3 regions of the Enterobacter sp. UPMP701 genome follow, and region 1 is predicted to be linked to each of the others. Evidence: predicted binding sites of a transcription regulator. Region 1 holds the regulator's gene; each other region holds the start of a gene.
The links. The regulator CRP, encoded in region 1, controls carbon source genes, mostly activating them, when cyclic AMP is high. The targets are predictions, from matches to a motif close to ATGTGANNNNNNTCACAT.
Positions count from the first base shown of each region.

Region 1 (7,374 bases):
CATTGCGCAACGCGTCTTCTTTGAGCAGTTGGCCATCCATGCGGGTTACGCGCTGGACTGGCGGGATATCGATCCCGAGCAGTGGGTGGCGGCTAACCGAAGTGGCGCAACGGGAGATTTAACCGCGTTAAACGCTATCTTTGCCAAAGTAGTGAGCGAAGCGCGGGAATCTGAGTAGAATAGGGCGGCATTTTTTTCAGGAGCCGCCATGATTCTGCTGATTGATAACTACGATTCCTTCACCTGGAACCTTTACCAGTATTTTTGTGAGCTGGGTGCAGAGGTGGTTGTCCGCCGCAACGACGAGATCGGCATGACCGATATTGAGACGCTGGCTCCGCAGAAAATCGTGATTTCGCCGGGGCCGTGTACGCCATCGGAGTCGGGCATTTCTCTCGATGTTATTCACCACTATTCCGGCAGGCTGCCGATCCTGGGCGTCTGCCTGGGGCATCAGGCCATTGCCCAGGCGTTTGGGGCTACCATCGTGCGTGCCGCGAAAGTGATGCATGGCAAAACCTCGCCGGTCACTCACGCCGGTACCGGCGTATTCCTGGGGCTAAACAATCCGTTAACCGTGACGCGCTATCATTCTCTGGTCATTGACCCGCCGACGCTGCCCGACTGCTTTGACGTTACCGCCTGGAGCGAGTCGCAGGAGATCATGGGGATTCGCCACCGCGAGTACGATCTGGAAGGCGTGCAGTTCCATCCGGAAAGTATCCTCAGCGAGCAGGGGCACGCGCTGCTGGCAAATTTCCTCCATCGCTGAATATCTGTTGCCTTGTTGTGATTTTTTATGCATATTTTGTGATTATATTTTCACAATCACTGTGACATAAAAATGGATGGTCATGACATGGCAACTGAACAACCAGCAATTACCCGCGCGACATTTGATGAAGTGATCCTGCCGATTTATGCACCGGCTGAGTTCATCCCGGTGAAAGGGAAAGGCAGCCGCGTCTGGGATCAGCAGGGTAAAGAGTATGTAGATTTCGCGGGCGGTATTGCGGTTACGGCGCTGGGTCACTGCCATCCTGCGCTGGTTGAGGCATTGAAAACCCAGGGTGAAACCCTGTGGCACACCAGCAACGTGTTCACCAACGAACCGGCGCTGCGCCTGGGCCGTAAGATCATTGATGCCACCTTTGCCGAGCGCGTGCTGTTTATGAACTCCGGCACCGAAGCGAACGAAACCGCCTTTAAGCTGGCGCGCTACTACGCAACCACGCGCCACAGCCCGTATAAAACCAAAATCATCGCCTTCCATAACGCCTTCCACGGACGCTCCTTCTTTACCGTTTCCGTTGGCGGTCAGCCGAAATATTCCGACGGCTTCGGCCCGAAACCGGCCGACATTATCCACGTGCCGTTTAACGATCTGCATGCGGTAAAAGCGGTAATGGACGACCACACCTGCGCGGTGGTGGTGGAGCCTATTCAGGGCGAAGGCGGCGTGACCGCTGCGACCCCGGAATTCCTGAAAGGGCTGCGTGAACTGTGCGATGAGCATCAGGCGCTGCTGGTGTTTGATGAAGTGCAGTGCGGAATGGGGCGTACCGGAGACCTGTTTGCCTACATGCACTACGGCGTGACGCCGGATATTCTGACCAGCGCCAAAGCGCTCGGCGGCGGTTTCCCGGTGAGCGCGGTGTTGACGACGCAGGAAATTGCCTCCGCGTTCCACGTCGGGTCTCACGGCTCCACCTACGGCGGCAACCCGCTGGCGAGCGCCGTGGCCGGCGCCGCGTTCGACATCATTAACACGCCGGAGGTGCTAAACGGCGTTAGCGCGAAGCGCGAGCTGTTTGTGAAGCATCTCCAGCAGATAAACGATAAGTACGCCGTTTTCAGCGAGATCCGCGGCATGGGGCTGCTGATCGGTGCCGAGCTGAAGCCGCAGTACAAAGGCCGCGCGCGCGATTTCCTGCACGCCGCCGCCCACGAAGGGGTGATGGTGCTCAATGCCGGGCCGGACGTGATGCGTTTTGCGCCGTCGCTGGTGGTAGAAGACAATGACATTGAAGACGGGTTAACCCGCTTTGCCGCGGCGGTCGAGAAGATCGTTAAAGGCTAATACTCGGTTCGCTTTAACCGGCGCGTTAACCAAATGCCGTGATGCGGGCGCTGACGCCATGCCACCGACGAAATGGTGTGCATGGTGTTCAGATGTCCCAGCACGCGCTGCAAATGCTGCTCCAGGGTGCTCATCGGCCCGTGGGTCAGCGTCTCCGGCGCTTCCAGAATGTTTGAATCCCCCGACTCACCCGGCGCGTCATACTCCAGACGCTGCTGACACCTCTGCAACGCAATTTCACACGACTGCAAATAGCGTTGCGCCAGGTCTGGCGTCAGCATCGTGTGTTCGCGCGCCAGCGTGGTCATGGCATTAATGTGCTCGACGATAAACTGGCTGTGCGTGACCCACAGCTTCATGTCTGCCAGATAGTGCGCGTTAAAGCCCGGCTCCTGCATCGCCTGGTTAAGGGAGTTAAACAGGGCGTTGTGCGCCTGGTTGACCTTCATGCGCTCGTAGGCCAGCGGAGAGGGCTGCGGGTCATCGCTCAGAATAAGACGAATGGCCTGCTGGTCAGCTTCCAGCGCGTCGTGGGCGTTCTGCCTCAGTAGCCCGCTCTGCCACTGCGGCCACAGCCAGACCATGCCGCCAAAGGCGATCAGGCAGCCAATCAGCGTGTCGATCAGACGGGCAACAATAAACTGTTCGCCGTTAAGCGTAAGTAGTTGCAGGGTATACACCGCCGTCACCGTAAAGCCCACCATCGCCCAGCCGTAGTTTTTACGGATAATCAGATAGCTAACCAGAGTGATCGCCAGCATGCCCGCCAGGGTATAGCCCTCGGGGACGTGGAAGTGCAGCGTCACGCCCGCAATAATCAGACCCGCCATCGTGCCGCCAGCCCGGTGCAGAATGCGCACCCGCGTGGCGCCATAGCCATTCTGGGTGACAAACAGCACGGTCATTAAAATCCAGTAGGGTTTCGGCAGGTGCAGGGCCATTCCCATCAGGCTGGCGATGCTGAGCATGACGCTAATCCTTGCGGCGTTGCGCAGGGCGGAAGATTTCAGCGACAGGTAGCTTTTAAGGGCGGGCAGCAGCGGCAGACGTTTCTGTTTATCCGCCATCAGGTCGCGGGGGTAAAGCGGGCGCTGGGTGCGCAGCACGCGGGCGATGCGGCTAAAGTGCCATGCGGCAAACTGGCCGACCGGGTTTTCCGGGTGCTGGCGTGCAATTTTCTCCAGCGCGCCGAGCTGTTTGTCCATGGAAAAGCGTGTCGGGTAGCGGTGATAGAGAATATCATCGGCCAGCACCCGCAGGCGAGCGGAGACGGTTTGCGCGTTCCAGCGGATCACCGCTTCGGCATGGCTGCGCTCAACCAGCTTTTGCACCTCCTGCGGATGGTGCAGGCTTACGGAAATATGCTCCTGCAGATCGAGCCCGACCTGGAAGGTGCGCAGCAGCCGTTTGTATTCGTGATTTCTGTTGGCGGCAAGCATGTGCAGCTGCTGATAGCACTGGCTTATCAGGTCCACCACCTTTTGCTGGCGCGCAAGCAGCGGCGGCAGCGATTTTTCCGGGTCGGTATGCTGGGTGAGCAGGGTGTATTTGGCTTCGCAGTAATCGGCCAGTTGGCGGTAGAGCAGGCTCAGGGATTCGCGCAGCGGCTGTTCCCGCCACAGCCAGAACCAGAACCAGTTAAACAGCCCGTACCACAGCGTGCCAAGGGCGTAGATCAGCAGCGGCTCCCACACGGGCATATTCCCGGCCAGGCTCAGGGTGAAGATGGCCGCAATGAGTGACGCGGGAAGCAGACGGGCATGGAGCGAGCTGATTTCGGCGGTGACGCCGAGAGTCATCGCCAGCACGGTCAGGATCAGCGGCAGCGGAATGTCGCGGGCCAGTAAGATCTGGACGGCAAGGCTACAGCCAGCAAACAGGCTGCCACCGATAATCAGGCGTTTGAAAAAGCGTTTATGCGGCGTATCCAGACCGGCAATGTTGCAGCAGGCGGGGACGAGGGAAAACAGCAGACCTTGCTGAAGGTGTCCGAGGATCAGGCCCACGGCCACAGGAAGACACAGCACCAGCGTTTGTCGCAGTGCGTAGTTAACTTCCGGGTGATAGATCAGCCTGCGCCACATGGGGAATAGAGACAAAAACGGCGTGACACCTTGCGATGACACGCCGTTTGACCGGGATTAACGGGTTCCGTAAACCACGATGGTTTTACCGTGGGCGGAGATCAGGTTTTGATCTTCCAGCATTTTCAGAATACGGCCCACTGTTTCGCGGGAGCAACCGACGATCTGACCGATTTCCTGACGGGTAATTTTAATTTGCATGCCGTCAGGGTGGGTCATCGCGTCTGGCTGTTTCGCCAGGTTCAGCAGGGTCTGCGCGATGCGGCCGGTAACGTCCAGGAAGGCGAGGTTACCCACTTTCTCTGACGTGACCTGCAGACGGCGCGCCATCTGAGAAGAAAGACGCATCAGGATGTCAGGGTTAACCTGAATCAGCTGACGGAATTTCTTGTAGGAAATTTCAGCCACTTCACATGCTGTCTTTGCTCGAACCCAGGCGCTACGTTCCTGGCCTTCTTCAAACAGGCCCAGTTCACCGATAAAATCGCCCTGGTTCAGATAAGAAAGGATCATCTCTTTGCCTTCCTCATCTTTGATCAGCACTGCCACCGAGCCTTTGACGATGTAATACAACGTTTCCGCTTTTTCACCCTGGTGAATCAGCGTGCTCTTCGATGGGTACTTATGAATGTGGCAATGAGACAAGAACCATTCGAGAGTCGGGTCTGTTTGCGGTTTGCCAAGCACCATGCGCTGTTATCCTCTGTTATAAGCTGTCACCAGAGTCATCAGATGCATCCGGACTCTGGGGTTGCAATCGAATTCTTACCCATACCCTGGGAAGTCGGCTGTCGTAACGTTTCGCAGCCAGTAAAGTTTGATGTCCTCTGCATACATGTGTAACGTCAATGTATTACTGTAGCATCCTGAGTGTTTTAGCATAGCTTTCGCCGCGTGTCTCCTGGTGTCTCGCTTCAGCATGATGCAGGTCGCCTTCCATTGCGAGAAATGTAACGTGCGCGTAATCTGTCACCAAAAATGCAACGTTGGAGTTAATGAATATGCAAGCGCGCGTGAAGTGGGTTGAAGGTTTAACGTTTCTGGGCGAGTCCGCATCAGGACACCAGATTTTGATGGACGGTAACTCCGGCGATAAAGCGCCAAGCCCAATGGAAATGGTGCTCATGGCGGCAGGCGGATGCAGCGCGATTGACGTGGTGTCGATTCTGCAAAAAGGCCGTCATGACGTGACGGATTGCGAGGTAAAACTCACTTCAGAACGTCGCGAAGAGGCGCCACGCTTGTTTACCCATATTAACCTGCACTTTATCGTCACCGGCAAAGAACTGAAAGACGCGGCGGTTTCACGTGCGGTGGATCTTTCTGCGGAGAAATACTGCTCTGTGGCGTTAATGCTGGAGAAAGCGGTAAAAATCACCCATTCGTATGAAGTGATCGAGGCTTAATTATTGGGGCATCGTGCGTGTTGATGCCCTCACCCTAACCCTCTCCCACAGGGAGAGGGAACATGTTCACGCGATCTGCTTCCCTTCCATCAGTCGCTGAACCAGCGGCGTCATGATGAGCTCCATCGCCAGCCCCATTTTCCCGCCCGGTACCACTAACGTGTTCATGTGCGAAATAAACGAGCCCTGCAGCATCGCCAGCAGCCAGGGGTAATCTATACCTTCGAGATTGCGGAAATGGATCACCACAAAGCTCTCATCCAGAGACGGGATACTTTTGGCGGCAAACGGGTTGGAGGTGTCCACCGTCGGCACGCGCTGGAAGTTAATGTGGGTGCGGGAGAACTGCGGCGTGAGGTAATTGATGTAATCTTCCATGGAGCGCACCACCGAGTCCATTACCGCCTCGCGCGAATGGCCGCGCTCGCTCATGTCACGCGTCAGCTTCTGGATCCATTCCAGGTTAACGATAGGGACCACGCCGACCAGCAGATCCACATGGCGTGCCACATCGTGCTGAGGCGTAACTACGCCACCGTGCAATCCTTCATAAAACAGCACGTCGGTCGGTTCCGGCAGCGGTTGCCAGGGGGTAAAGGTGCCCGGCACCTGGTTCCAGGGTACGGCTTCGTCGTAGGTGTGCAAATACTTGCGGGACTGCCCGGTGCCGCTCTGCCCGTATTCACGGAAGGTCTGTTCCAGCAGGCCGAAATCATTGGCTTCCGGGCCGAAGTAGCTGATGTGTTTACCCAGATCGCGCGCCTTGCGGATCGCCATGTCCATCTCAGGCCGCGTATAGCGGTGAAAGCTGTCGCCTTCGACCTCCGCCGAACGGAGATTCAGCTGGGCGAAAATCTTGCGAAAAGCGAGGCTGGTGGTGGTGGTTCCCGCACCACTCGAGCCCGTAACGGCAATAATGGGATGTCTGGCAGACATAGCAACTCCCTGACTGAAAAGGTTGGAAGATCAGCCGTGAAACGCGTTGCGGGGCATGATATTGACCGTCTCATGCAGTTCTGACCACACCAGCACCACGTCGCCGCTTTTCAGCTGGCGTTTTACATCGTTGACCTTTTGCTCAAGCGAACGCTCATGTTCACCATAATCGGTGCCTTCGCGTAATACAAAGCTTTCAATCAGATTATCGAGCGTTTCGGGAGCCAGATCCTGCCAGGGAATGATCATTTTGCACCGTCCAGATAAGGAGTAAGCCAGTCAGGAATTCGCGCCTCCAGCCACATTTTCGGCTTGCGCAGCGTGCCGCCGATGAACCCCACGTGGCCGCCATGCTCGGTCAGCTGGTAGTGAACGTTGTCAGGCAGGAATTCCTGCGCGGGAATAGAGTGATGATCCATAAACGGGTCATCTTTGGCGTGAATAATCAGCGTCGGCTGCGTGATCTTGCTGAGCAGCGGCATGGCGCTGCACTGACGATAATAGTCAATCGCATCGGCGAAGCCGTGGATTTTCGCGGTGATCAGGTCGTCGAACTCGCGAATACGGCGCACCTTTTTCAGCTGGCGCAGGCTTACCGGCAGGGTATCCGGGTAGGCCTTCAGCTTTCGCGCCGCGTTGGCTTTTAGCAGGTTGAGCAGATAGCGCTGATAGACGCGGGAAAAGCCTTTTTCCATGTGGTAGCTGCACTGCTCCAGCATAAACGGCGCGGAAACAATGACGGCGGCATTCAGCGGTACGCTGTCGCCCTCTTTTGCCAGCAGGCAGGCCAGCATATTGCCGCCCAGCGAGTAGCCCACGGCGGCCGTTGGCACGGTGCCGTAATTTTCCCGCAGCCAGTGTAAAAACC
Region 1 covers NZ_JBSKJN010000010.1:39,642-47,015, reverse strand. Annotated here, with positions in the region: gene ACWKXT_RS18785 (putative adenosine monophosphate-protein transferase Fic) at 1-178, shown strand, start outside; gene pabA (aminodeoxychorismate synthase component 2) at 209-772, shown strand; gene argD (bifunctional acetylornithine/succinyldiaminopimelate transaminase) at 860-2,080, shown strand; gene ACWKXT_RS18770 (YccS/YhfK family putative transporter) at 2,077-4,164, opposite strand; gene crp (cAMP-activated global transcriptional regulator CRP) at 4,222-4,854, opposite strand; gene ACWKXT_RS18760 (OsmC family protein) at 5,166-5,570, shown strand; gene ACWKXT_RS18755 (phosphoribulokinase) at 5,637-6,506, opposite strand; gene ACWKXT_RS18750 (YheU family protein) at 6,537-6,755, opposite strand; gene ACWKXT_RS18745 (hydrolase) at 6,752-7,374, opposite strand, start outside.

Region 2 (7,374 bases), on a different contig from region 1:
GTTCCAGCTTCTGGGATGACGAAGGCTCGCACCTCGACTTTACCAACCCGCAGACGGTGCAGTGGTGGCAGAACGGCGTCACCACGCAGCTGCTGGAGATGGGCATCGACTCTACCTGGAACGACAACAACGAATATGAAGTGTGGGACGGGGAAGCGCGCTGCTTTGGCTTCGGCAAGGAGATCGCCATCAAGCACATTCGCCCGGTGATGCCGCTGCTGATGATGCGCGCCTCGCTGGAAGCACAGCAGCGCTTTGCGCCGGAAAAGCGCCCGTATCTCATCTCCCGCTCCGGCTGCGCCGGGATGCAGCGCTACGTCCAGACCTGGAGCGGCGATAACCGCACTAACTGGGACACCCTGCGCTATAACATCCGCATGGGGCTGGGTATGAGCCTGTCCGGATTGTTCAACGTCGGCCATGACGTCGGCGGTTTCTCCGGCGACAAGCCTGACGCCGAGCTGTTCGTGCGCTGGGTGCAGAACGGCGTGATGCACCCGCGCTTTACCATTCACTCGTGGAACGACGACCACACCGTGAACGAGCCGTGGATGTACCCGGGCGTCACGCCCGCTATTCGCGGGGCGATTGAGCTGCGCTACCGCCTGCTGCCGTACCTCTACACCCTGCTCTGGCAGGCACACGCCGACGACGAGCCGATGCTGCGCCCGACCTTCCTCGACCACGAGCACGACGCGCAGACTTTCGAAGAGTGCGATGACTTCCTGCTGGGCCGCGACCTGCTGGTCGCCAGCGTCGTCGAAGCCGGGCAGCGCGAGCGCCGCGTCTGGCTGCCGGATAACGCCACCGGCTGGTACGATTTTTACACCCACGCGTGGTATGCGGGGGCCCAGTCGATCGTCCTCGATGCCCCGCTGGAACAACTCCCGCTGCTGGTGCGCGCCGGTGCCGGTCTGCCGCTCAGCGAGCGTATCCGTCACGTGAGCGCCGATAAAGACGATACCCGTGAGCTGAAACTGTTCCCGGTGAAAGGCGTCGGCACCACCGCCGGACTGCTGTTTGAAGATGACGGCGAAAGCTGGGGCTACCAGAACGGCAATGCGCTGTGGGTGGAATGGGAAATGATGTGCGACGGCGCAACCATTAACCTGAAGGTCAACGCGCGCGGGGACTATCGTCCGGCGTGGAAAGCGCTGAAGGTGTCGTTACCGGCGGGGGAAAAACGCAAGCTGCTGGTTAATGGGGTTGAAGGGGGCGAGTGGGTGGTGTAGCCCTCACCCTAACCCTCTCCCACGGGGAGAGGGAACAGAACATAGGCCGGGTAAGGCGAAGCCGCCACCCGGCTTTTTTTAGTTTTCGATACCTTTACTGCGCAGATAGTCTTCGTAATTACCGGTGAAGTCCACCACGCGCTCTGGCGTAATTTCGATCACGCGGGTTGCCAGCGAGCTGACAAACTCACGGTCGTGAGAGACGAAGATCAGGGTGCCCTGATACATCTCCAGCGCCATGTTCAGCGACTCAATAGATTCCATATCCAGGTGGTTAGTCGGTTCGTCCATCACCAGGATGTTTGGTTTTTCCATCATCAGCTTGCCGAACAGCATACGGCCCTTCTCACCACCGGAGAGCACTTTGGCGGGCTTTTTGATGTCGTCCTGACTGAACAGCAGACGTCCCAGGATACTGCGCACCGCCTGCTCGTCGTCACCTTCCTGCTTCCACTGGCTCATCCAGTCGAAGACGGTGAGGTCGTTTTCGAACTCGTACTCATGGTCCTGCGCGTAGTAACCAATCTGCGCATTTTCAGACCACTTCACGGTGCCGTTGTCCGGCTGCAGTTCACCCACCAGGGTTTTCAGCATTGTGGATTTACCCACGCCGTTAGCACCGAGGATGGCAATCTTCTCGCCCACTTCCAGCAGCAGGTTGAAGTTTTTGAACAGCGGGCCTTCATCGAAGCCTTTAGTAAGCGCTTCCACTTCCAGCGCGTTACGGAACAGCTTCTTGTCCTGCTCGAAGCGGATGAACGGGTTCTGACGGCTGGAGGCTTTAACCTCTTCCAGCTTGATTTTGTCGATCTGACGGGCACGCGACGTTGCCTGGCGCGATTTAGAGGCGTTAGCGCTGAAGCGGCTGACGAAGGATTGCAGGTCCGCAATCTGCGCTTTCTTCTTGGCGTTGTCCGCCAGCAGACGTTCACGCGCCTGGGTTGCCGCCGTCATGTACTCGTCGTAGTTGCCCGGGTACACACGCAGCTCGCCGTAGTCCAGATCCGCCATGTGCGTACAGACCATGTTCAGGAAGTGACGGTCGTGCGAGATGATGATCATGGTGCTGTCGCGGTCGTTCAGCGTCTGCTCCAGCCAGCGGATGGTATCGATGTCCAGGTTGTTCGTTGGTTCGTCGAGCAGCAGGATATCCGGGTTTGAGAACAGCGCCTGTGCCAGCAGGACACGCAGCTTCCAGCCTGGCGCGACTTCACTCATCGGGCCGTAATGTTGTTCAACCGGAATGCCCACGCCCAGCAGCAGCTCGCCCGCACGCGCTTCCGCAGAGTAGCCGTCCATTTCGCCGTACTGCGTTTCCAGATCGGCCACTTTGTAACCGTCTTCTTCGCTCATCTCAGCGAGACCGTAGATACGATCGCGCTCCTGCTTCACTTCCCACAGCTCCGCGTGCCCCATGATCACGGTGTCGAGCACGGTGAACTCTTCAAAGGCGAACTGATCCTGACGCAGCTTACCGATGCGCTCGTTAGGGTCGAGCGACACGTTGCCGAGCGTCGGCTCCAGGTCACCGCCGAGGATCTTCATGAAGGTGGATTTTCCGCTACCGTTGGCACCAATCAGGCCGTAACGGTTGCCGCCGCCAAATTTGACGGAAATGTTTTCGAACAGCGGCTTACTGCCAAACTGCATAGTGACGTTGCTGGTAACTAACACGGGGAGATTCCTGCGAAAAGTGTGATAAACACGGCATTATGCCACAATTCCGAATTGAGATCCCGTGTTGCGGCAATCCACTAAACTTTAACAAAATCGAAAAAAATGTGATTTCGTACACATCTGAATTCCCTGTTAGCGGGAATGCACATATAATGCGCTCCCATCACAGATTCAGACTTATCAACTCATCGCCAGAATGGCTTAGATACCTCGCACAACATGAACATGAAATTAACAACGCTTTTTGCGGCGGCGTTAGCCGTAGTAGGTTTTTGTAAGACCGCTTCTGCGGTGACGTATCCCCTGCCGACAGACGGAAGCCGTCTGGTGGGTCAAAACCAGGTGGTGACGGTGCCTGAGGGTAACACGCAGCCGCTGGAGTACTACGCTGCGCAGTATCAGCTGGGCCTGTCCAACATGCTGGAAGCCAACCCGGGCGTTGACCCGTATCTGCCGAAAGCGGGTACCGTGCTGAACATCCCTCAGCAGCTGATCCTGCCGGATACCGTTCATGAAGGTATCGTGATTAACAGCGCCGAAATGCGTCTGTACTACTACCCGAAAGGCACCAACACCGTTATCGTGCTGCCAATCGGTATCGGTCAGTTGGGCAAAGATACCCCGCTGAACTGGACCACCAAAGTTGAGCGTAAGAAAGCGGGCCCAACCTGGACCCCTACCGCCAAAATGCACGCGGAATACATCGCCGCGGGCGAACCGCTGCCCGCCGTTGTGCCAGCCGGCCCGGATAACCCGATGGGCCTGTACGCACTGTACATTGGCCGTCTGTACGCGATCCACGGGACCAACGCCAACTTCGGTATCGGCCTGCGCGTAAGCCACGGCTGCGTACGTCTGCGTAACGACGACATTAAGTTCCTGTTCGAAAACGTGCCGGTCGGTACGCGCGTGCAGTTCATCAACGAACCCGTGAAAGCGACGTCTGAGCCAGACGGCAGCCGTTATATTGAAGTGCACAACCCGCTGTCCACCAGCGAAGACCAGATCAACAACAACGAGATCGTGCCGATTAAACTGAACAGCGCGGTACAGGCCGTGACGTCTCAGGCGGATGTTGAAACGACCATCGTTGACCAGGCGATTCAGAACCGTTCCGGTATGCCGGTTCGTTTGAACTGATAGAGCAACATTAAAAAAGCGGGCTTCGATGCCCGCTTTTTTTTACCCGTTATTCACGATCACAATCCCGCCGTGGTCGTAGCGATAGTGGCAGTGGGCATACTCCAGCGCTGTGCCGTCCTCCAGATAAATCACCTGCTCTACCTCCAGCACCGGATCGGTCTGCTCACAGATTAAGTGCTGCATATCCAGCGCATTTGGCTTCAGCGCGCGCACGACGCGATACGATCCCATAATTTTCAGCCCCAGCGTCTCCTGAACATACTGGAACACCGAACCTTCAAGATGGCTTTTCGTCAGGCCGGGCACCAGATTCATCGGCATTATCGTTGAATCCAGCGACATGGGTTCACCGTTTAATAAGCGCAGGCGAATAAAGTCATAAACAGGCGCATCGGCGTTAATCATCAGCGACGCCTGCTCTTTTTCGTTCGGGAAGCGCAGTTCAAAATGCACCACCTGGCTGGTGACCGTGCCCAGATGTTCCCAGGTTTTCGTGGCGCCGAAGTAGTCACTGCCGGAGAGATCCCACTGGGAAAGCTGAAGGAAATTCTTGCGGATAAACGTTCCCTGCCCCTGACGGGTATAGACCAGCCCTTCGACGATCAGCTGTCGCATGGCCTGCTGAATGGTCATCCGGCTGGTGCTGAACTCCGCCGCCAGCGCAAACTGGTCCGGCAGCGGTTCATTGGCGGCGTACTGCTGGGTGATGATACGTTTCTTAATTTCCCGCGCTATGGTGATGTACTTCGCCGCCATCGTCCTTCCTTACCGTTAGTTTTCTATCCCGCTGTTTTTCAACGCCACTCGCTCGGCAATCTTGAGGAAAGGCAGGTAGAAGAATACACCAAATACGATGATTGCCAACTGCACCACCACCGCCCGCCAGTCCCCCGCCGTCGCCAGCCAGGCGCTGAGGATCGGCGGCGTGGTCCACGGGATCATCACCACGCAGCGCGACATTAACCCCAGCGTGGTGCAGAGCCAGGCGAAGTAAATGCCGATGGCGGGCAGCAGTACAAACGGGATCATCAGCGGCAGGTTAAACACAATTGGCAGGCCGAAAATCACCGGCTCGTTAATGTTAAATAAACCGGGCGCCAGCGACAAACGCGCCACCTGTTTCGCCGATTTTTGTCGGGAGAAGATAAAGATGGCGATCAGCAGCGAGATAGTGCTGCCGGTACCGCCCACCATGCCAAAGGTAGGCACGAAGATGTTGTTGATGATGTGCGGGATGGGCTGACCGTTGGCGAAGGCCAGCATGTTCTCGTTGGTGTTGATCAGCAGGAACGGCTCCAGCACCACGCTGTTGACCACTGACTGATGAATACCCAACGTGAACAGGAAATTACCGAAGCTGTAGATGAAGATCGTCCCCGGCAGGCTGGTGTTGATCAGCCGCAGCGGTTGCTGAATAAAAGTGGTAATGAGATGGATCAGATCCGTATGCAGCACGTTTGCCAGTATGGCCGCCAGCACCGCAAACAGGGAGAGCGTGATAATGGTTGGGATCAGCGCGGTAAAGGATTTGCTTACCGCTGGCGGTACGTTTTCCCCGAGCGAAATATGCAGCGCCTTCAGCCGCGAAAGAGCGATAAACAGCTCCGTTGAGAGTAGCCCGATCAGCACCCCGGCGAAAATGCCGGTTGAGCCGATATTGGCGAACGTCAGCACCTGCGTGACGTTCACCGCGGCCTCGCTGCCGACGGGCGTAATCTGTAAGCGCATCGGCATCATGATGATAAAACTGCTGACGGCAATAACCACTGCCGAGACCGGATTGTCGAAATCTTTGTTGCGCGCCAGCGACCAGGCGATCATCGGCGCCAGCAGCAGCGCGGCGATGTTCAGCGTGCCGTTGATGATCGCCTCGCCCCACACCTTAAACTGCGCGAGCGTATCGCCCTCAAAAATCCACGGGAACACCACGTTGTTCACCAGCACCGCCAGACCGGCGAGGATGAAAATCGGCATCACCGTGGCGAAGGCGTCGCGCAGGGATCGCAGGTGCACCTGGTTTGCCAGGCGCGCCGAGAACTCAACAAATTTATCGACAAAAGACTGCATGTGCGGTGTTATTTTTGCTTCAGACATAGCGGATAGTTCCCATCAATCAGTCACAAAAACGGCCCGGCAGCGTACGGCTTACATCTCGCGTCCGTTGGTATGGATAACCTGTTTTAACCACGCGTAGCTCCTCTTCGGCACGCGCTTCAGGTCTTTCAGGTCATGGTTTTCACGGTTGACATAGACCACGCCGTAGCGCTTACGCATGTCGCCCTGGGAGCTGAGAATGTCGATTAACCCCCAGCCGAGGTAGCCGATTACCTCTGCCCCGTCCTCGAACATCGCCGCTTTCATCGCCTCAATGTGCGCCCGGTGGTAGTCGATGCGGTAGGTGTCGTCGATCGGATTTACGCCGTCCCAGGACTCAATCACGCCAATGCCGTTTTCGATCGGGAAGACCGGCATCCGCCAGTCGTTGGCGTAGCGGGTGATAATGGTGCGAAAACCGAGCGGATCGATCTGCCAGTTCCACTCGGTTGCCTTCAGGTACGGGTTGTTTTTCTCGCCGTGCAGCAGGTAATAGTTCACCGGCGTGCCTTCAGGGATCGCATCGCTGTCCAGCGTTTTGCTGGCGTAGTAGCTGAAGGCCATAAAGTCGTTTTTAGTGCGCGCCAGCAGCGCTAAATCCCCGGCGCGGTAGATATCACCAAAGCCCTCCTGCTCCACCACCGCCATCACCGCCGGGCTGTAGCCCTGCCCGGCAAAGACGCGCAGCAGGTTCTGGTTGAGGAACTCGTCGTACTGCTGGGCGCAGAAGATATCGCGCGGTTTGCAGGTGGCCGGGTAAATCAGCTGGTGCGCCAGCATGCCGCCCATCATCTGTCCCGGTTTAGTCTGGTGCAGGTACTCGGTCAGCGACATGTGCGCCACCATCGCATGGTGCTGCAGCTCATACAGCTCGCGCAGGGTTTGCTCCCCTTTCATGTAGCCGGAAATGCGGAACGCTTCCGGCATATGGAAGATGTTCTGCTCGTTGAAGGTTAGCCAGTACTTCACGCGGTCGCCGAAGCAGTCGATCATCTTTTTGCCGTAGCGGATAAAGGCCTCCATCACGCGGCGGTCGTTAAAGCCGTTGTACTCCTGCGCCAGCGCCAGCGGCATATCGAAGTGGTAGAGGCAGACCATCGGCTCAATGCCGCGGGCGATCAGATCGTCAATAAAGCGGTCGTAAAACGCGATACCTTCGTCGTTGAACGCGCCGTCGCCCTGCGGGCAGACACGGCTCCAGGAGATCTGGAAGCGGTAGCAGTTCATG
Region 2 covers NZ_JBSKJN010000002.1:10,384-17,757, forward strand. Annotated here, with positions in the region: gene ACWKXT_RS05565 (TIM-barrel domain-containing protein) at 1-1,232, shown strand, start outside; gene ACWKXT_RS05570 (ABC-F family ATPase) at 1,311-2,906, opposite strand; gene ldtB (L,D-transpeptidase) at 3,129-4,049, shown strand; gene ACWKXT_RS05580 (GntR family transcriptional regulator) at 4,092-4,808, opposite strand; gene ACWKXT_RS05585 (PTS sugar transporter subunit IIC) at 4,824-6,146, opposite strand; gene ACWKXT_RS05590 (glycoside hydrolase family 1 protein) at 6,198-7,374, opposite strand, start outside.
Region 2: ACWKXT_RS05570 (ABC-F family ATPase) is a predicted target of CRP. The motif match lies at 3,012-3,029, and genes of this name have one in related genera.

Region 3 (7,374 bases), on a different contig from region 1:
CGTCGTTGTTACCAAACTGCGGATATTCGCCTTCGATTTCGAAGTCTACGGCCAGGCCGTCTTCGTCACGAATTGGTTTAACTTTCGCGTATTTGATTGCAGACAGGGAGTCAGCCGCAACGGACAAACCTGCGATACCACACGCCATGGTGCGAACCACGTCACGGTCGTGCAGCGCCATCAGAGAGGCTTCGTAGCTGTACTTGTCGTGCATGTAGTGGATAACGTTCAGCGCGGTCACGTACTGCTTAGCCAGCCAGTCCATGAAGTGATCCATGCGCTCCATGACTTCGTCATAGTTCAGCACGTCGCCTTTAATTGGCTCAGACTTAGGACCAACCTGCATTTTCAGTTTTTCATCAACGCCGCCGTTGATAGCGTACAGCATGGTTTTCGCCAGGTTAGCACGCGCACCGAAGAACTGCATTTGTTTACCAACAACCATTGGGCTTACGCAGCAAGCGATAGCGTAGTCATCGTTGTTGAAGTCAGGACGCATCAGGTCATCGTTCTCGTACTGCAGAGAAGAGGTGTCGATGGACACTTTAGCGGCGAATTTCTTGAAGTTCAGAGGCAGTTTTTCAGACCACAGAACGGTGATGTTCGGCTCCGGAGAAGGACCCATGGTGTACAGGGTGTTCAGGAAGCGGAAGCTGTTTTTGGTGACCAGCGTACGGCCGTCAACGCCCATACCACCGATAGATTCTGTTGCCCAGATTGGGTCACCAGAGAACAGCTCATCATATTCTGGGGTACGCAGGAAGCGAACCATACGCAGTTTCATGACCAGGTGGTCAATCATTTCCTGAGCGTCTTGCTCGGTGATTTTGCCTGCTTTCAGGTCACGTTCGATGTACGCATCCAGGAAGGTGGATACGCGACCGAAGGACATTGCTGCACCGTTCTGAGACTTAACCGCAGCCAGGTAGCCGAAGTAGGTCCACTGGATAGCTTCCTGAGCGTTGGTAGCAGGGCCAGAGATGTCGCAGCCATATTTAGCTGCCATTTCTTTGATCTGACCCAGCGCGCGGTGCTGTTCAGCGATCTCTTCACGCAGACGGATAGTCGCTTCCAGGTTTACGCCGTTTTCCAGGTCGGACTGCAGGGAAACGAACTGCGCGTATTTGTCTTTCATCAGGAAGTCGATACCGTACAGCGCAACGCGACGGTAGTCACCAATGATACGGCCACGGCCATACGCATCCGGCAGACCAGTCAGAACGCCAGATTTACGGCAGTTCAGAATGTCTTTGGTATAAACATCGAATACACCCTGGTTATGGGTTTTGCGGTATTCGGTGAAGATTTTTTTCAGCATTGGGTCCAGCTCGCGGTTATACGCTTTGCAGGAACCTTCAACCATTTTGATACCACCGAACGGGATGATTGCGCGTTTCAGTGGTGCTTCAGTCTGCAGACCAACGATTTTCTCAAGGGCTTTGTTGATGTAGCCAGCATCGTGAGAAGTGATGGTGGATGCAACGGAGGTGTCAAAATCAACTGGCGCATGAGTGCGGTTTTCCAGTTTAACGCCTTCCATTACGCTGTCCCACAGCTTGGTGGTTGCGTCAGTTGCACCAGCCAGGAAGGATTCGTCACCTTCATACGGGGTATAGTTTTTCTGAATGAAGTCACGGACGTTGACTTCATTCTGCCAGTCACCTTTCGCAAAACCTTCCCAGGCTGTGGCTAACTTTTCATTAAGCTCGGACATGTAACACCTACCTTCTTAAGTGGATTTTTTATTTACTGCCTGAGACAACCATTAATGATGGTCGCCGCCACGCAGGTAAATGACCCAGTATGTCAACCCAACTAACAGACCCCCACCGATAATGTTCCCGATAGTGACGGGGATCAGGTTATCAGTAATGAAATTCATAATAGTCAGGTGAGAGAAACTTTCCGGGGATGAACCAACTGCGGTCCAGAACTCCGGGCTTGCAAAGTTGCGGATAACAATCCCCATCGGGATCATGAACATATTCGCAATACTGTGCTCGAAGCCGCTGGCAACAAACATCGCAACCGGCAGAACCATAATCATGGCTTTATCCATCAGGCTACGACCAGAGTAGCTCATCCAGACCGCCAGGCAGACCATCAGGTTTGCGAGGATGCCGAGAGCAACGGCTTCGATAAATGTATGGTGCATTTTGTGGTCAGCAGTTTGCAGGACATTAAGCCCCCAGCCACCGTTGGCGGTCATATACTCGCCAGAGAGCCACATCAACAGAACAAAGAGCAGACAGCCAATCAGGTTACCAACGTAGACGTTAAGCCAGTTGCGCGCCAGTTGACCCCAGGTAATTCTTCCGCTGGCTTTCGCCACAACAATCAGCACCGTTGAGGTGAAGAGGTCGGCGCCGCAAATGACGCAGAGAATCAGACCCAGTGAGAAGCAAATGCCGCCAATCAGTTTGGCTATGCCGAAAGGCATTCCGGCAGTACCGGTGGTGGCGGTGATGTAGAAGACGAAAGCGATAGAGATGAACACACCGGCCGTGATCGCCAGATAGAACGTCTTCATCGGGTGTTTCGTTGCTTTATAGACACCCGCTTCTTCGGCAACTTTTGCCATCGCGGCGGGGAGTAAAAGATCAAAAGGGTTGTCAGCTTTCACACTAACTCTCTCTTTATTAAGTCGGCGACGAGATACTAACAAAGCATTATAGAAGAGAAATTGATATAGATCATATCTCGCCTGGCTTATAGGCCCGCAGTATGTATGGTTTTACAACAAATGCGGAGTAAGTATTTGATTATCCGTATAAAAATAAATTTTAAAAGTTATGAAAAGAGTTGAATTTTTTCCTTCGGCCCCCTTCGAAACAGTTAATTAATATGGAGTATTTAAAATAAAAAGTAACAATAAAGCCCGGCTAAATATTATTATATTTACCCATATTTAACTTTATTATTACAATCAACAATCATTGTCGAAAAAATAAAAAAAAAGGGGCAATGAAATTGCCCCGTAATATAGCCCAGACGATTGAATACGCCTACAGCCGTTAATGTTATATGCGCTTATTTTGACCAGTAAGCGGCTTTCGCCTTCTGCAATTTCTCATAGGCGTTAAGCAGAGACTGATGAGCCGGGAAGGCCTTCAGGTCGCTATCAACCGCCTGCAGACCGTAGAACGGCTCTTCACCGCTCAGCGCCGCGCTGGCGGCTTCAACCGCTTCTGCACCGTACATGCGCACGAAGGCGTTCAGATACTGCAATGGCTCGCGATCGTCTTCCTGCGCAAGCAGCAGCAGGGTTTGCAGGCAGCGATAGTAGTTGGTGCGCTCCGCAGAGAAGACCGACTGGTTAAACTCCATGGTCCATTCGGTCCAGGCCAGGGCCTGATCCAGATCGCCGCCCGCGAGGGCCAGCATCGCTTTCAGCTCACCGATACGCAGCGTGTACCAGCCGTTGTCCTTACCGGTCGCCAGACCCAGCAGTTCGCGCACGCGGGTGAAGTCATCGTGGCCTTCATCGTCCAGCTGGGCGATCAGGTTGAGATAATCTTCTTTTTCCCACTCGCTGCCCGGCAGGGAGAGTAGAGTCTCACGCAGGTGCGCGCCCATGCTGTTATTTGCGAGCCACAGATCTTCCGCCGGGTAGATATCGGACATGCCAGGTACGATGATACGGCATGCGTAAACGCCCAGGTGTTCGTAGTCGGCAATGTAGACTTCCTGATCTTCGGCGTTGAAGATCGCCATCAGCGTCGCGAACTCTTCTTCTGTGGTGCCGGCAAAGCTCCAGTCCACGAACGGATAGTCCGCGTCCTGTTTGAACATATCCCAGGAGATCAAACCGCTGGAGTCGATGAAGTGGGTTTCGAGGTTGGTGTGCTCGGCCACCTCTTCATCGTCAAACGTTGGCGGAGTGAATACGTCGAGATCTTTCAGGCTACGGCCCTGCAGCAGCTCGGTCACGGTACGTTCCAGCGCCACGCCGAAGTCAGGATGCGCGCCGAAGGAGGCGAAACAGGTGCCGTTCGTCGGGTTAAACAGCACGACGCAGATCACCGGATATTTACCCCCCAGCGAGCCGTCATACGCAAAGATTGGGAAACCTTCCGCTTCCAGTTTCGCGATGGATTCCACCACGCCCGGGTAACGCGCCAGCACGTCCGCCGGGATCTCCGGCAGGCTGATGGATTCAGCGATGATGCGGTTTTTAATATGGCGTTCGAACACTTCAGACAGACCCTGTACGCGCGCTTCATTACGGGTATTACCCGCGGACATGCCGTTGGATACATACAGGTTGCCGACGATATTCATCGGAATATACACGGTTTGCTCGTCAGACTGACGGGTGAACGGCAGGGCGCAGATCCCACGCTCTTCATTGCCAGACTGGAGATCGATCAGCATGCTGGCAGTCAGTTCGTTTTCCGGATCGTAGAACGCGCGCAGACGGGCGTCCAGAATGCCTTCCGGCAGTTCGTCGTCTTCGGGAAGCGGGAACCATTTTTCGTTCGGATAGTGAACGAACGGGCCGTTGGCGATGGTTTCGCCCAGCCAGAAATCGGCGAAGAAATAGTTGGTGGACAGACGCTCAAAATACTCACCCAGCGCAGAAGCCAGCGCCGCTTTTTTGGTTGCGCCTTTACCGTTGGTAAAGCACAGCGCGCAGTCTTTGTCGCGAATATGCACGGACCAGACGTGAGGCACCGGGTTCAGCCAGGAGGCTTCTTCGATGTTAAAGCCCAGGTCGGTCAGTTTCTGCTGGAAGCGAGCGATGGAATCTTCCAGAGCGGCGTCTTTGCCGGGGATAAACGTTTGAGTCATGGCGTTCACTTTTATCGTACGTAAAGCGCGCAATGATACGGGTTTTGCGTGACGGGTGCTATCTCCGGCGAAAATAAATGGCTGGGCTATGCTTAGTAGCAGTAACTGACTGTTAAGGCATACAAAAATGAAAGCATTTGATCTCCAGCGGATGGCGTTTGATAAAGTTCCACCTGAATTTCTGGGCGAAGTGGCGCTGCGCAGCCTGTACACTTTCGTGCTCGTCTTCCTGTTTCTCAAAATTACCGGCCGTCGCGGCGTTCGGCAGATGTCACTGTTTGAGGTGCTGATCATTCTGACGCTGGGCTCGGCCGCAGGGGACGTCGCCTTTTATGACGATGTGCCGATGGTGCCGGTGTTTATCGTTTTTGTTTCCCTCGCCTTGCTCTACCGTCTGGTCATGTGGCTGATGTCAAAAAGCGAAAAGCTGGAGGATCTTCTGGAAGGGAAGCCGGTTGTAATTGTGAAAGACGGGCAGCTGGCATGGGAAAATGTGCAAAGCGCCAATATGACCGAGTTTGAGTTCTTTATGGAGCTGCGTTTGAATAGCGTTGAACAGCTCGGGCAGGTGCGGCTGGCGATCATGGAAACCAATGGGCAAATCAGCGTCTACTACTATGCTGACGACGACGTTAAGCCCGGCCTGTGTATCCTGCCGGATATGTTAGTAGAACGGTTCAGGGTGGTACCTGAAACCGGGGAGTATGCATGTATAAAATGTAGTCATGTGGTGGGGATGCATGCGGGCGATCATCAATTATGCCCGCGTTGTGCAAATCCGGAATGGACAAAGGTTAGCCGGGCTAAACGCCTCGTCTGACAGCGATTTTGTCGGTTTTGTCACGACGAGGCGGCAGATTGTATTGTGTGACGAAGGGCACATTTCCCCGGTCATAAGTTTTAGACATTGCGGCGCGTGTCACTGAATGATAAAACCGATATCCACAGTTATATCTTATGGCTTTTAGCGTGGTGAGGGGAAATGGCTCAAGTCTTTAATTTCAGTTCAGGTCCGGCAATGTTACCGGCAGACGTGCTCAAACAGGCTCAACAGGAGCTGTGTGACTGGAACGGTCTGGGTACGTCGGTGATGGAAATCAGCCACCGGGGTAAAGAGTTTATTCAGGTGGCGGAAGAGGCAGAAAAGGATTTTCGCGATCTGCTGAACATTCCCTCGAACTACAAAGTTTTGTTCTGCCACGGCGGTGGACGCGGCCAGTTTGCGGGCATCCCACTGAATCTGCTGGGTGACAAAACCACCGCTGATTACGTTGATGCGGGCTACTGGGCGGCCAGTGCGGTCAAAGAAGCGCACAAATACTGCACGCCGAATGTGATCGATGCCAAAGTGACCGTTGACGGTCTGCGTGGCGTGAAGCCGATGAGCGAGTGGCAACTTTCCCATGATGCGGCTTATCTGCACTACTGCCCGAATGAAACCATCGACGGCATCGCCATTCATGAAGAGCCAAACTTTGGGGATAACGTGGTTGTTACCGCGGACTTCTCTTCGACCATCCTTTCCATGCCGTTGGATGTGAGCCGTTATGGCGTGATCTATGCGGGCGCACAGAAAAACATCGGTCCTGCGGGTCTGACTATCGTTATCGTGCGTGAAGACCTGCTGGGGAAAGCCCATAAGTCTTGCCCGTCAATTCTGGATTACACCGTCCTGAACGACAACGATTCCATGTTCAACACCCCACCGACGTTTGCCTGGTACCTCTCCGGCCTGGTCTTCAAATGGCTGAAGCAAAACGGCGGCGTGGCGCAGATGGACAAAGTTAATCAGCAAAAAGCCGAACTGCTGTACGGCGTCATCGACAAGAGCGATTTCTACCGTAACGATGTGGCGAAAGCGAACCGTTCCCGCATGAACGTGCCGTTCCAGCTGGCGGACAGCAACCTGGATAAGGTGTTCCTGGAAGAGTCCTTCGCGGCAGGCCTGCATGCGTTGAAAGGTCACCGCGTCGTTGGCGGCATGCGTGCCTCCATTTATAACGCGATGCCGCTGGAAGGCGTTAAAGCCCTGACGGATTTCATGATCGACTTCGAACGTCGTCACGGTTAATGTGCTGTTTTTCACCCCCGCAGCGTCCCTGCGGGGTTTTTATTATGTTGAGTTGAGAGTTTAGTTTTCATGGAATCCCTGACGTTACAACCTATCGCGCGGGTAGATGGCACCATCAATCTGCCTGGTTCAAAAAGTGTCTCGAACCGCGCTCTGCTGCTGGCAGCTCTGGCAAACGGCACCACCGTCCTCACTAATCTGCTGGACAGCGATGACGTGCGCCATATGCTCAATGCACTGAAAGCGTTGGGCGTTCAGTACGCGCTGTCTGACGATCGTACCCGTTGTGAAGTCACCGGTAACGGCGGCGCGTTACATTCTGCTGAAGCGCTGGAGCTTTTCCTGGGTAACGCCGGTACCGCGATGCGTCCTCTGGCCGCTGCGCTGTGTCTGGGGAGTAACGATATTGTGCTGACCGGTGAGCCGCGAATGAAAGAGCGTCCGATCGGCCATCTGGTGGATGCCCTGCGTCAGGGCGGCGCGCAGATTGATTATCTTGAGCAGGAAAATTA
Region 3 covers NZ_JBSKJN010000001.1:116,619-123,992, forward strand. Annotated here, with positions in the region: gene pflB (formate C-acetyltransferase) at 1-1,714, opposite strand, end outside; gene focA (formate transporter FocA) at 1,766-2,623, opposite strand; gene ycaO (30S ribosomal protein S12 methylthiotransferase accessory factor YcaO) at 3,031-4,791, opposite strand; gene ACWKXT_RS00545 (DUF421 domain-containing protein) at 4,919-5,611, shown strand; gene serC (3-phosphoserine/phosphohydroxythreonine transaminase) at 5,774-6,862, shown strand; gene aroA (3-phosphoshikimate 1-carboxyvinyltransferase) at 6,932-7,374, shown strand, end outside.
Region 3: focA (formate transporter FocA) is a predicted target of CRP. The motif match lies at 2,682-2,699, and genes of this name have one in related genera.